2 linked regions of the Xanthobacter dioxanivorans genome follow. The protein of the gene in region 2 binds, or shares a complex with, the protein of the main gene of each other region. Links are inferred from orthologs where the notes say so. Each region holds a gene or a part of one and is shown on either strand. Other genes may lie near its edges.

Region 1 (4,597 bases), 1.4 Mb from region 2 along the record:
GGAGCGTTCACATCGGAGAAAAAAGCGCGGCCTCCGGGCCGCGCTTTGCGTTTTGACGTGGCCTGATCGAGGCCGGCCCTCAGGCCGCCGGCAGAATGCCCGGGCGCCCGGTGCGGGCGAGGTGCAGCACCACCTCGGCGGCGCGCGCGCTGGGGCTCGGCCCCCGGATGCCGAAGATGGCGTCGAAGCGGGCGAACGCCGCCTCCTGCCGCGCCCGCTCCGGCGTGTCGGCGAGCAGCCCCGTGAGCGCGCCGACCAGCGCCGGGACGGTGCAGTATTCCTGCAGGAATTCCGGCACCACATTCTCCCCCGCCACCAGATTCGCCAGGATCACCGTCGTGCCCTGCAGCACGCGGCGGCCGATCTGCGCCTCCAGCCAGCCGATGCGGTAGGCGGCCACGTGCGGGATGCCCGCCAGCGCCAGCTCCAGCGTGACGGTGCCCGAGGCCGCCAGCGCCGCCCGCGCGCCGCGGAAGGCCGCGAGCTTCTCGGCTTCCGAGGTGACGATGCGGGGCTTCAGCGGCCAGTCGGCGACCGTCTCCCGCACCAGCGCCTCGAGGCGCGGCAGGGTCGGCAGGACGAGTTCCATGGGCTGCGAGCGCCCCACCTCGGCGAGCGCGGCGCCGAAATCCCGGCCCAGCCGCACGATCTCGCGCCGGCGGCTGCCCGGCAGCACCAGCACGAGCGGCGGCTCCGCCCGCCGGCGCGCTGCTTCCGCCTGCGACGGGCGCAACGCGTCCAGCCGCTCCAAGAGGGGATGACCCACATAGAAGGTGGGCGGCCCCCCAGCCGGCGGTGCACCTCGGGCTCGAACGGCAGCAAGGCGAGGAGCGCATCCACATAGGGCCGCATGGCGGGCGCCCGCCCCGGCCGCCAGATCCAGACGGTGGGCGAGACGTACTTCACGATCGGAATGTCCGGGTTCGCCGCCCGCACCCGCGCCGCGACGCGGTGGGTGAAATCCGGCGCATCCACCAGGACCAGCACATCGGGAGGATCCGCGAGGACCGCCGCCACCGTCTGCTTCAGCCGGCGCAGGAGAATGGGCAGCCGGCCGAGCACGGCGGCGATGCCGATGGCGGTCAGGTCGTCCATGGGAAAGAGGCTTTCGAGCCCCGCCGCCGTCATGCGCCGGCCCCCGACGCCACGGAACGCCATATCGGGCACCTGCGCCGCCAGCGTTTCCATCAGGGCGCCGCCGAGTTGGTCGCCGGACTCCTCCCCCGCCACCATGAACACGCGCAGCGGCTTGCCCGGCGCCCCGCGCACCTGCGCCCCCGAACTCATGCCGCGTCGCCCCGGCCCATGCCGAACACGAACAGGCCAGCCGAGTCGGCGGCAGAACCCAGCGCCTGGGCATCCGGCACGATGGCGCCGCCGGCCTCGAAGGCGATGCCCGCGAGCCCTGCTTCCGCCGCCCGCTCCACCGTGGCCGGACCGAGGGAGGGCAGGTCGACGCGCCGGTCCTGGCCCGGCTTCGGCGCCTTCACCAGCACGCCGCGCCGCGCGGGGATGCGCAGGCGGCCGGTGCGGCGCATCTCGCCGTAGCGCGCGAGCATCTGGTCGGTGCCTTCCGCCGCTTCCACCGCCACGACGAAGCCGTCGACCACGATCACCCCCTGCCCCACGTCGAACGGCCCGAGGGTGCGGATCAGGTCGAGCCCGCGCGCCATGTCCGCCCGGTCCTGCGCCGTGGGCGCGAGGGCGCCCAGCACGCCCTCCGGCAGGAGCAGGCGCGGCACCGCCTCATGCGCGCCGATGAGGTGGAAGCCCTGCTCGGCCACCAGGCCCAGCACGCCGGACAGGAGATGATTGTCGCCCCCCCGGAACAGCCGGATGATGCGCGGCAGCACGCGGAGCATGGTCCAGTCGAGGCCGAGGTCTGACACCCGTGGGCGCGTGAGCGCGCCCACCATGACCAGGTCCTTCACCCCACGCGCCTTCGCCAGCGCGGTGACCGAGCCCAGCGAGCCGAGGCGGAACCAGTGGTGGGGATAGCGCTCCAGCGCCGGGTCGGCGAAGCCGCGAATGAGGAAGAGCAGCACCTCCCGCCCTTCGGCCACGACCGCGTCGGCAACGGCAGCGGGAAATGCGCCACCCCCGGCGACGATGCCGAGGGGACCCGTCCCGGACGGGCGCTTGCCGATCGGTCCTTCACCGGGCGCGGACGGCCCCTTCGGCTCACCTCCGGCCGGTCCCGGGCATGATGGCTCATCGGACGGGCCGGGCGCCGGATCCGTCTCCCGCCCGTTCTGCCCCGGCAGGCTCACGCCTCACTCCTCCTTGATGACGCCCCGCGAGGGCTGGCAGAGGGGGCGCTTGCGATCGGCGTCGATGAAGCCCAGCACGGTGGCGGCGAAGGGCGACTGCGCCTCCTTCTCCCGAACCCGCGCGAGGCGCTCGTCGAACGTTCCCTCGCCGAAGAACAGGTCGCGATAGACCGCCCGGGCCTCGTGCATCTCGGCCTTGCTGTAGCCGCGGCGCTTCATGCCCACCACGTTGAGGCCCACGAGCTTGCCGGCCTGGCCGAGCACGTTGCCGAACGGGATCACGTCCTCGCGCACGCCGGTGAGGCCGGAAATCATGCACTGGGCGCCGATGCGCGTGAACTGGTGGACGGCGCACTGGCCGCCGAGGAAGGTGAAGTCCCCCACGCTCACATGGCCGCCGAGCACCGCGTTATTGGCGAAAATCACCTGGTTGCCGACCGCACAGTCGTGGCCCACATGGGAGCCGGTCATCATCATGACCTGGTCGCCGATGCGGGTCACGCCAACCCCGCCGGCGGTACCGGTGCTCGCGGTGACGTGCTCGCGCAGCACGCATTCCGCGCCGATGTGCAACTCTGTGCGCTCGCCCTTGTAATGCACCGACTGCGGTGCCGTGCCGAGCGAGGCGAAGGGATAGACCACGGTGCGCGCGCCGATGGTGGTGACGCCCTGGACATTCACGTGTGAGAGGAGCTTCACGCCCGCCTTCAGCACCACGTCCGGACCGAGAATGCAGTAGGGGCCGATCTCCACGTCATCCGCGAGGCCCGCCGGGTTTTCCACCCGGGCGGTGGGATCGATCTTCGGCACTAGCTGTTCTCCACGATCATGGCGCCCACCTTGGCTTCGGCCACCAGCTCGCCACGCACTTTCGCTTCGCCCCGATACCACCACATGTTGCGGCGGCGGGAAATGCGGGTCATGTGGTATTCGAGCACGTCTCCGGGCACCACCGGACGGCGGAACTTGGCCTCGTCGATGGTCATGAAATAGACGAGGGAGGGCTTCTCGTTGTCCTTGCCCAGGACGCAGACGACGCCGGCGGTCTGCGCCATGCCCTCGATGATGAGCACGCCGGGCATCACCGGATTACCGGGAAAGTGGCCCTGGAAATGCGGCTCGTTGGCCGTGACGTTCTTGATGCCGATGCAGGAGAGGTCGGCGTCGATCTGCTCCACCCGGTCCACCATGAGGAAGGGATAGCGGTGGGGAAGGCACGCCAGCACCCGCTGGATGTCCGCGCTCTGGAGCACCTTGGTTGCGGCGTCCGCCCCCATAGACGTCGTCTCGGTCATTCGTCCGCTCCCTCCCCCTCCATGTCCTTCTCCCCCCGGCGCGCGCTCGCGGCGGCAAGGCGCTTGAGGGTCGTCACCTCGCGGAACCATTCGCGCACGGGCTTGGCCGGCGAGCCGCCCCAGCGCACGCCGGGGGGACGTCACCCTTCACGTTGCTGGACGCCGCGATCTGCGCGCCGGTGCCGATGGTGACATGGCCGACCACGCCCACCTGCCCGCCGAGCATCACGAAGTCGCCAAGCGTGGTGGAACCGGAAATTCCGGTCTGGGACACCACGATGCAGTGGCGCCCGATGACCACGTTGTGGGCGATCTGCACCAGGTTGTCGATCTTGCTGCCCTCGCCGATCACCGTGTCGGTGAGGGCGCCGCGATCGATGGTGGTGTTGGCGCCGATCTCCACCTGGTCCTGGATCACCACGCGGCCGACCTGCGGCACCTTCACGTGGCCCCGGGGCGAGGGCTGATAGCCGAAGCCGTCGGAGCCGATGCGCGCGCCGCCGTGGATGATGACGTCGTTGCCGAGGAAGGCATGGATGACGCTGGCGCCCGGCCCGATGGCGCAGCCCCGGCCGATGCGCACATGCGGCCCGATGATCGCCCCCGCGCAGATGACCGTTCCCGCGCCGATCTCCGCGCCGGGACCGATGACGGCGCCGGGGTCCACCGTCACCCCGTCCTCGAGCCGCGCCTTGGGATGCACCTGCGCCCCCGGGGCGACGCCGTCCTGGCCGAACACGGACAGCGGCCGCAGGGCCGAGGGAAACAGCCGACGCGTCACGGCCAGGAACGCCGCCGCCGGGCGATCGGCGATGAGCACGGCGAGGCCGTCCGGCGCCTTGCGGGCGAAGCGTTCCGAGGTGATCACCGCGCCGGCGCGGCTGGCGCCCAGCTTCTCGGCGTAGAGGAAGGTGTCGCAGAACGCGAGCTCCTCCGGGCCGGCGGTCTCGAGGGTGCCGACACCGACGATGCGCCGCGCGCCGAGCGCCTCGACCTCCGCATCCGTGGACGCGGCGATGCGGGTGCCGCTGA
Region 2 (7,591 bases):
TTCGGCCCGCCATGTCGAGCGATCGAATAGCCTCGCCTGTGTACTCGATCACGTAACCGTTGGCTCCTCCTGCGCCAACGCGACCTATGACCGCCAAGATCATGTCCTTCGCCGTGACCCCGGCTGGGGGGCGGCCATCCAGCACGATGCGCATGCTCTTCGCGCGGGCTTGAGGCAGGGTCTGCGTCGCGAGCACGTGCTCGACTTCAGAAGTGCCAATTCCGAACGCAAGAGCGCCAAACGCGCCGTGAGTGGATGTGTGACTGTCGCCGCATACGATGGTCATGCCGGGCAGGGTGAGCCCTTGTTCCGGCCCTATGATGTGCACGATACCCTGCTCTGGACTCAGCAGCGGAATGTAGCGGACACCGAAATCCGCGACATTGCGTTCAAGCGTTTCCACTTGGAGGCGACTCGCCTCATCCTCGATGGGCGCACCGCGATTCATGGTGGGCACATTGTGATCTGCCACAGCGATGGTCGCATCGGGTCGCCTTACCCGCCGATCCGATTGCCGAAGACCATCAAATGCCTGTGGGCTTGTAACTTCGGTGAGCAGATGGCGGTCGATGTAGAGAAGATCCGTCTCGTCGTCGATTCTGTCGACGACATGGGCGTCCCAAATTTTTTGGAACAGAGTTCGTGCGCTGCCCATACCTGGCCTCCCGTCCCACTTCAGCACGCCTCAGGCCGAAACGTGCTGTTTCGAGGTTTCTGTCATGACGACGTCCTCGTGCAGTGTTCGCAGCAAAGCATACAACTCACTCTTTAGCTCAAACCCGATGCCGGGATTCGCGGGCAGTCCTACCTGACCATTTTCAACGACAATGCCATCGGCGAAGCCTCCGAAAGGAGCGAAGACGTCCGGATAGGACTCGTTGCCGCCCAAATGCAGACCTGCGGCGATGTTCAACGACATTTGGTGGCCTCCGTGCGGCACCACGCGACGCGAAGACCAGCCGTGGTCCTTCAGCACCTCAAGCGTCCGCATATACTCGACCAGTCCATAGGACAAAGCGCAGTCGAACTGCAGAAAGTCCTTGCTGGAATTCATCCCGCCATATCGGACGAGGTTCGCAGCATCCTGATGCGAGAAGAGATTCTCGCCGGTCGCCATTGCGCCATTGTAGGCAGCAGACACCTCCGCCTGGAGAGAATAGTCGAGCGGATCACCGGCCTCCTCGTACCAGAACAGATTGTAGGGCTCCAATGCTTTCGCGTATGCGAGCGCCGTTGCGGTATCGAACCTCCCATTCGCGTCAACCGCGAGGTATTTGCCATCCCCAACGACTTCGAGAACGGCCTCGATCCGACGCAGATCCTCATCCAATGCGGCCGCACCAATCTTCATTTTCACGACCTCGTAACCACGATCGCGATAGCTGCGCATTTCATCCTTCAGCTTGCCATGATCCTTGCCCGGGTAATAATAACCACCCGCAGCATAGACCCACACAGATCGATCGGGCGATCCGCTTCCATAGCGTTCGGCCAACAATTGGTAGAGCGGCTTGTCGGCGATCTTAGCGACCGCATCCCAAACAGCCATATCGAGAGTACCAACGGCGACGGAACGTTCCCCATGGCCGCCGGGCTTCTCGTTCGACATCAGCGTTCTCCAGATCGCGAACGGATCCAGATTGCCGTTACGCTCATCGATCAGCGATGCCGCCGTTGCTTCCGCCAACCTCGGCAGAAACCTTTCGCGCATGAGCGCACCTTGACCGTATCGTCCATTGGAATGAAATCCATACCCGACGACCCTTCGGTCATTGCGAAAAACATCCGTAATGACTGCGACGATTGAACAAGTCATCTTGGAGAAATCTATATAGGCATTTGCAATAGGTGATGCGATGGAAACTGTCTTCTCGCGGATGTCGATAATTTTCAACGCCTCATCCTCCTTGTTGACAGGGACGAATCTATGCCGCCATGCATTCAACTCCAATGCCATGTCCGTCTCGCTCGATGTGTCAGCGGCATCAATCACGCTCATCCCGTCGATGGCGGACGGCGTCTCGGCCGAGATCGTGCGGGACCCGATGGGTTTCAGGTTCGAGTGCCGGTTCAAGCCATGCTCGCGCCCCAGCCAATTGGATGGTTGAACGGCGCCGGCTCCGCTTCCGTCTCCTGGCAGGCTGCTGAACAAGTTCCTCGCCCGTCCCGTGCCGGCGTGATTCAATGCACCCGACCGGCTACAGTTCCGGCCCGGCCCGCCGCGGGCGCCTGGAGGGGGCAACGTTGAGGTCGATGTCCGCGGTCAAACCCACCCGGGCGATCGTCCGCTCAAGACAGGATGCAATTCGGCATGGATACAGAGTGGCTTAGAGACCTGATCTGCCTGGCGGAAGCCGGAAACTTCCACAGGGCCGCGGAATTGAGGAATGTCACGCAGCCTGCGTTTAGCCGGCGGATCAGGGCTTTCGAGGAATGGGCTGGAGCAGAGCTTGTCGACCGCTCTGGCTACAGGATCTCACTCACCGAGGCGGGCCAGCATATCCTTCCCATAGCCAGGGATGTCCTTCGATTGCTGCAACAAGGTCGCGAAGACGCGCGCGCCATCGGCCGCGGACAGTTTGACACCCTTCGCTTCGCCTCGACGCACGCCCTTTCCTTCACTTTCTTCCCAGATTGGTTGCGCTCGCTCGAACCGGCAGCTTCATCGATTCCCATTATTCTCCAATCGGACACGATGGCTGCCTGCGAACACGCGATGCTCGACGGAAGCGTACAATTCCTTCTTGCGCATTATCATGCGGCGGCTCGAAATCGCCTGTCCGGCCCACAGTTTTTATCCAAGCGAGTAGGAGCGGATGTTCTTCTGCCTGTGTCGGCGCCCAATACTGATGGTACTCCACGGCATGAACTCGATGCGGTTTCGGGCGGGAACGTGCCATATCTCAGTTACAGTGCGGCCTCGGGCCTTGGCCGAATCCTGGAGGCAGTGCTGACGGAGGACGCAAGACCGGAGGGCTTGGCGCCCGTATTCAAGGCTCATCTTGCTGAAGTCCTGCGAACGGTCGCGCGCGCCGGGAGAGGAATTGCTTGGATTCCCCAGACATTGGTGCACGAGGATTTGAAATCGGGCCAGCTCGTCCTGGCTCATCCCACACAATGGAGCATCGCGCTCGAAATAAGGCTTTTCAGGCCGCGCTCTCGTCAGAGCGAAGGCGCTGAGGAGTTCTGGTCGCGCTTGATCGCCACGGATGTGGCCACGTGAATCGAACGAACGATTTCAATCTCTTCAGCCTGTCCATTTTGACATGCGCTTTGCCGTTCAGGTGGCCAGGCCAGGCGTCTTGCGTGGGCACGCCGCGTCGGCGACGGGCGTCATATTGATGCCGGTTGTGCATCATGATCCCCGATAACGGCACTGGATGAGTTTGCATGCGGTCAATACGGTGCCAAGGCGCCCGGCCATATCGCCTCAGGCGCTTCAAAAGAAAAACATATTAATTGGGCGGAAACATGCACGACATCAGCTCAGCCTCTCACGATTCAGGGTCACGCGCACCCGAGGTTGTATGGTACAAGGCGATCAGTCGTAAGCAATGGAGTGCATTGCTGGCATCCAACCTTGGATGGGTATTTGATGGGTTCGAAAGCTTTGCTCTCGTCCTCACGGCTGCGTCGGCGCTTCGCCAGCTCTTGCCTGCGGCCGACCACGCCTCCATTCCGTTCTACGTGGGTGCAATTATCGGCATCAACCTGCTCGGCTGGGGCGTCGGTGGGATCATGGGAGGAGTGATGGCCGATTACCTCGGTCGCAAGCGAACGATGATCCTCGCTATCCTCGGTTATTCTCTGCTTACGGGGCTTAGTGCCTTTTCATTCGATTGGTGGTCGTTCGCATTGATGCGATTCTTCGTCGGCATCGCGGTCGGATCCGAATGGGCGACAGGGAGCTCGATGATCGCCGAGCTTTGGCCCGACCGCGCGCGAGGAAAGGCAGCGGGGTTAATGCAGTGCGGCCTCGGGATCGGTTTCTTCCTCGCTTCCCTGGTCTGGCTCTTCATGCAGACGTTGGGCCCGGATGCTTGGCGATACATTTATCTTGTCGGAGTCTTGCCGGCGCTGCTGACCCTGTGGATCCGCCGCTCCATCCCGGAATCCGAGAAGTGGGAACAGTCGGCCAAGCGTCGAAAGGAGGCCGCGGCCTTGAAGCGCACCGGCGCCACGTTAACGGAAGACCAGGTCGGCCTCACGACCTTCACATTGGTTGATCTGTTTTCGGACAAGTCATTGCGCGGCCGAACGATTATCGTTTTTATCATGTCACTCAGCACCACGTTCGGATTCTGGGGCATTTCAACTTGGGTCCCCCCTTTTATCGCGGCGTCCGCCACTGCGCAGGGGCTGAATGGCGGCGCGTGGGCAAGTTACGCGGGCATGGCCTACACGACCGGATCCGTTCTCGGCTACATCGCCCTCGGGTTCGCGGCGGATGCTTGGGGGCGGAAGCCGGTGACCCTCATTTACTTTACATGTGCCCTCGCCCTCACGCCCGTGCTGTTTTTCACCACGCGAGATCCGGCCACCTTGCTGTTGCTGGCTTCGCTGAATGCCTTCTTCTCGAACGGCCTCTTTACATGGATGCCGATTTGGCTGCCAGAACTCTACCCAACCCGCGTACGTGCGACGGCGCTTGCGTTTGCGTTCAACGGACCAAGATTTTTCGCCTTCGTCGGGCCACTTGTCGGCGGCTCGCTCGTCGTATCGTCGGGCGGGTTCGGCCAAGCCGCGATGGCCGTGGCGTTGATTTACGTCCTGGGGATCCTCGCAACCCCGCTGTTGCCCGAGACACGCGGCAAGCCGCTACCAGAGTGAGCATGGACCTCCAGGTGGCGGCCAGATCGAGCCAAAGACCGAAAGGCATCGAGTGGTCATCCCTGGCAACACGACCCATGCCTGCAACGCCATATTTTAAGAAAGGCAATTGTTAACGTCTCATTCAAACGGGCGATGCCAAGCCGCGAAGACGAATGCGTCTTCTTTGAAATGTGCCAAAGTGGAGAAAGACGTTGAAGATATCGATAGTTGGGGTAGGTGCCATGGGCTCGATCTATGCGGGCTTGTTTGCATCGGCAGGAAATGAAGTTATCGGAGTTTTTCGCAACTCCGATCAAGCGTCGCACGTGAATAAATGCGGGTTGCGTGTCGAGGGTGCAAGCGGTGATCGAATTGCGACGATACGCGCCACGACTGAGGCTCCTCAGGAGGAGATGGATTTAATTGTTCTCGCGGTCAAAGCCACGGCGGTGGCGGAAGCGGCGACGGCGGCGCGACCGATGGTAGGCCCGAAGACCGTTGTGCTGGCACTCCAAAACGGCGTTGGTAGCGCTGACCTCGTGGCCGAAGCGCTCGGGGATGATCGGCTCGCCGTCGGCATCGCCGGAGGCTTCGGAGCATCGATGCGCGGCCCAGGGCATGCGCATCACAACGGGATGGAGGTCATCCGCATTGGATCATACTCCACGTTGCCTTGGAGCACCGTCGAGCGGATTGCCGAGGCCTGGAGGGCAGCCGGCTTCAGATGCGAGGCCACGGCGGATATTCTAGCCATGCAATGGGAGAAGTTGATCTGCAACGTCGCATACAGCGCCCCATGCGCTCTCACTGGCATGAGCGTGGGGCAAGTATTGGACGATCCCGACGCCGGACCGATCAGTCGAGCTGCTGCGGTGGAAGCCTGGACAATCGCACGTGCCTTGGGCGTGAATATTGCTGTAGAGGACCCGATTGCGCATGTAAGAAATTTCGCAAGCCGGATGCCGAAGTCACGCCCGTCGCTGCTCCAGGATGTTGAAGCTGGTCGTCGAAGCGAGATCGACTTCATTAACGGCGCGATACCTCGGGAAGCACGGAAGCTGGGGCAGGTCACGCCCGTAAACGATCTCTTGGTTGGCCTGATCAGGGCAAGGGAACGAACCTACCAGAGCGCGGCCGGATAGTGCGGAACACACGCGCAGAAGCGCGCTTCCATGAGAGCGACAGGCCAAGCCTAAATTGGCCCTCTCTCAGGGCGCCAACGGCCTGCCCTTCTGGCATCTGAACGTCCCGTTTGGCCGCTTCGCCAAGTTCCGTTCCTGGCGCAGGGGGACGCCCTGAGCACTCTTCCAATGTCCCATCCGACAGGGGGCAAGGGCGCAGTCACACAACGCGACCGCCCCCGGAACGCAGCCGGCACCCTCGCCGCCGTCTGCATCGTCATCGATGTCGCGCGTATGAAACCGGACCCCAGGCCACTTAATAGGCCTGCAACGCCAGCACACCCCCCGGGCCAATCATCAGTCCCCAGGTTTCGTCCGAGCGGATCTCCACTTCGTCAGCCTGAACCTTGCCGCCCGTTTTGATCGAATATTTGTATTTTCCGGGCGCGAGATCCAGGGCTGGCCCGTCGGGGGCCTTGGTTCCAGCGTTGGCCGCGACCTTGATCGTCCGGTTATTGAAGGTGAGCGACGATTCCTCGGGCATGATATTGCCGAACATCACGCGGGCCTTTCCGGCCTGCGGCATGATGCCCGCCTTCCGAGCCGCCTCGGGATTTTTCACGCCGAGGCTGACGGTTGTCTCATTGCGCTTTCGGCCGAGGGTTAACACGGCCGGCCCTTCGGGAGAGGTGAAACGGACCGTCGCCCGGTCGGCCGTGGCCACCGCACCTTTGGCATCCTCTTTCCAGTTTCGATTGCCAAGCTCGCGGCGATAGAATTCAAGGACCACGGAGAGATCGAGCGGTACATTGGCGTTGAGCTCGCGCCGGAACGGTGTCCGTGTTCCTTCCGACATCGTATGGCGCTTGGGAACGGGCAGCCCCGCGCTCTCCTCGACGATGATATCGTCTGCCGACGGCGCTGGCGTCGGCGCGCTGCCGGCGCGGCTTGGATTGCCCGGAGCGGGCTCGTCGGGCTTCGCGGCCGCGACCTGCAGGCCCGAGCCGCGCGCATTCACATTGGTGCTGGGGCCCATCTTCATGACCGTGATGGAGAGATCCTTGTTCCCCTTCGCGAATTGAAGCTGCGCCATATTCGCGTTGTTGATCACGCCCGGCTTCGCGCGCCATCCGGACCGCTGCAGGGCCGACCGGAAAAACTCGCTGATCGACTTGACGTTGGATGCGCTCGTGAATTGGAGGGTTCCGTCCTCTCCGTCGAAATCCACATCCTGCGCCGTCTCGGGGAGCGGAATAGGCGCATTGCCGCCGGCAAGCGGCTGCAGGGTCTGGACGGTGGCGTCGGCCCCGCGCGCGGCGGCCGGCGGCTGGATGGCACCGCCGGTTTGCGCCTCGGCGTCGCGCATCATCTGCTGGGCCTGCTGCAGCATGTCGTTGACCGAGCCGGAGCCGGCCACGCTCTGGGTCTTGGGCTTGGTGATCTTCTCAATGAGGCTGACGGTCGTCAGGCCGTACTGGCTGGCGAGTTTCAGAGACGCCGTACCTTCGGGAAAGGTGAAATTCACCTCCGCCTCGTCCGGGCCGATCGTGGCGCGCCCATCCTCTTTCCACCCGCGCGCCGAAAGCGCGCCCCTGTAGAATGACAATACCGCCCCAAGGCTCGCCACGACCTGGGCGTGGATTTCCCGCCCGGTCCCG

What was found.
Region 1: the proteins of EZH22_RS25350 (region 2) and lpxA are in contact, whole or in part, in a crystal structure (PDB 4J09), measured with the Escherichia coli proteins. The link is inferred for Xanthobacter dioxanivorans from one-to-one orthologs.

Annotation. Positions count from the first base shown.
Region 1 is NZ_CP063362.1:3,996,830-4,001,426, reverse strand. The notes cover bases 1,178-4,176. They hold lpxA (acyl-ACP--UDP-N-acetylglucosamine O-acyltransferase), read right to left. Parts: upstream 3,081-4,176; coding sequence 2,274-3,080; downstream 1,178-2,273. Other genes in these bases: fabZ (3-hydroxyacyl-ACP dehydratase FabZ), read right to left, coding at 3,080-3,565; lpxI (UDP-2,3-diacylglucosamine diphosphatase LpxI domain-containing protein), read right to left, coding at 1,284-2,270.
Region 2 is NZ_CP063362.1:5,424,851-5,432,441, forward strand. The notes cover bases 2,817-5,650. They hold EZH22_RS25350 (MFS transporter), read left to right. Parts: upstream 2,817-3,471; coding sequence 3,472-4,830; downstream 4,831-5,650. Other genes in these bases: EZH22_RS25345 (LysR substrate-binding domain-containing protein), read left to right, coding at 2,817-3,223; EZH22_RS25355 (ketopantoate reductase family protein), read left to right, coding at 5,055-5,650. Outside these bases: leuC (3-isopropylmalate dehydratase large subunit), read right to left, coding at 1-655; EZH22_RS25340 (mandelate racemase/muconate lactonizing enzyme family protein), read right to left, coding at 686-1,894; more of EZH22_RS25345, read left to right, coding at 2,312-2,816; more of EZH22_RS25355, read left to right, coding at 5,651-5,954; EZH22_RS25360 (hypothetical protein), read right to left, coding at 6,250-7,591. UniProt on the Escherichia coli protein: Probably transports across the inner membrane the two dehydrated forms of N-acetylneuraminate (Neu5Ac), 2,7-anhydro-N-acetylneuraminate (2,7-AN) and 2-deoxy-2,3-didehydro-N-acetylneuraminate (2,3-EN).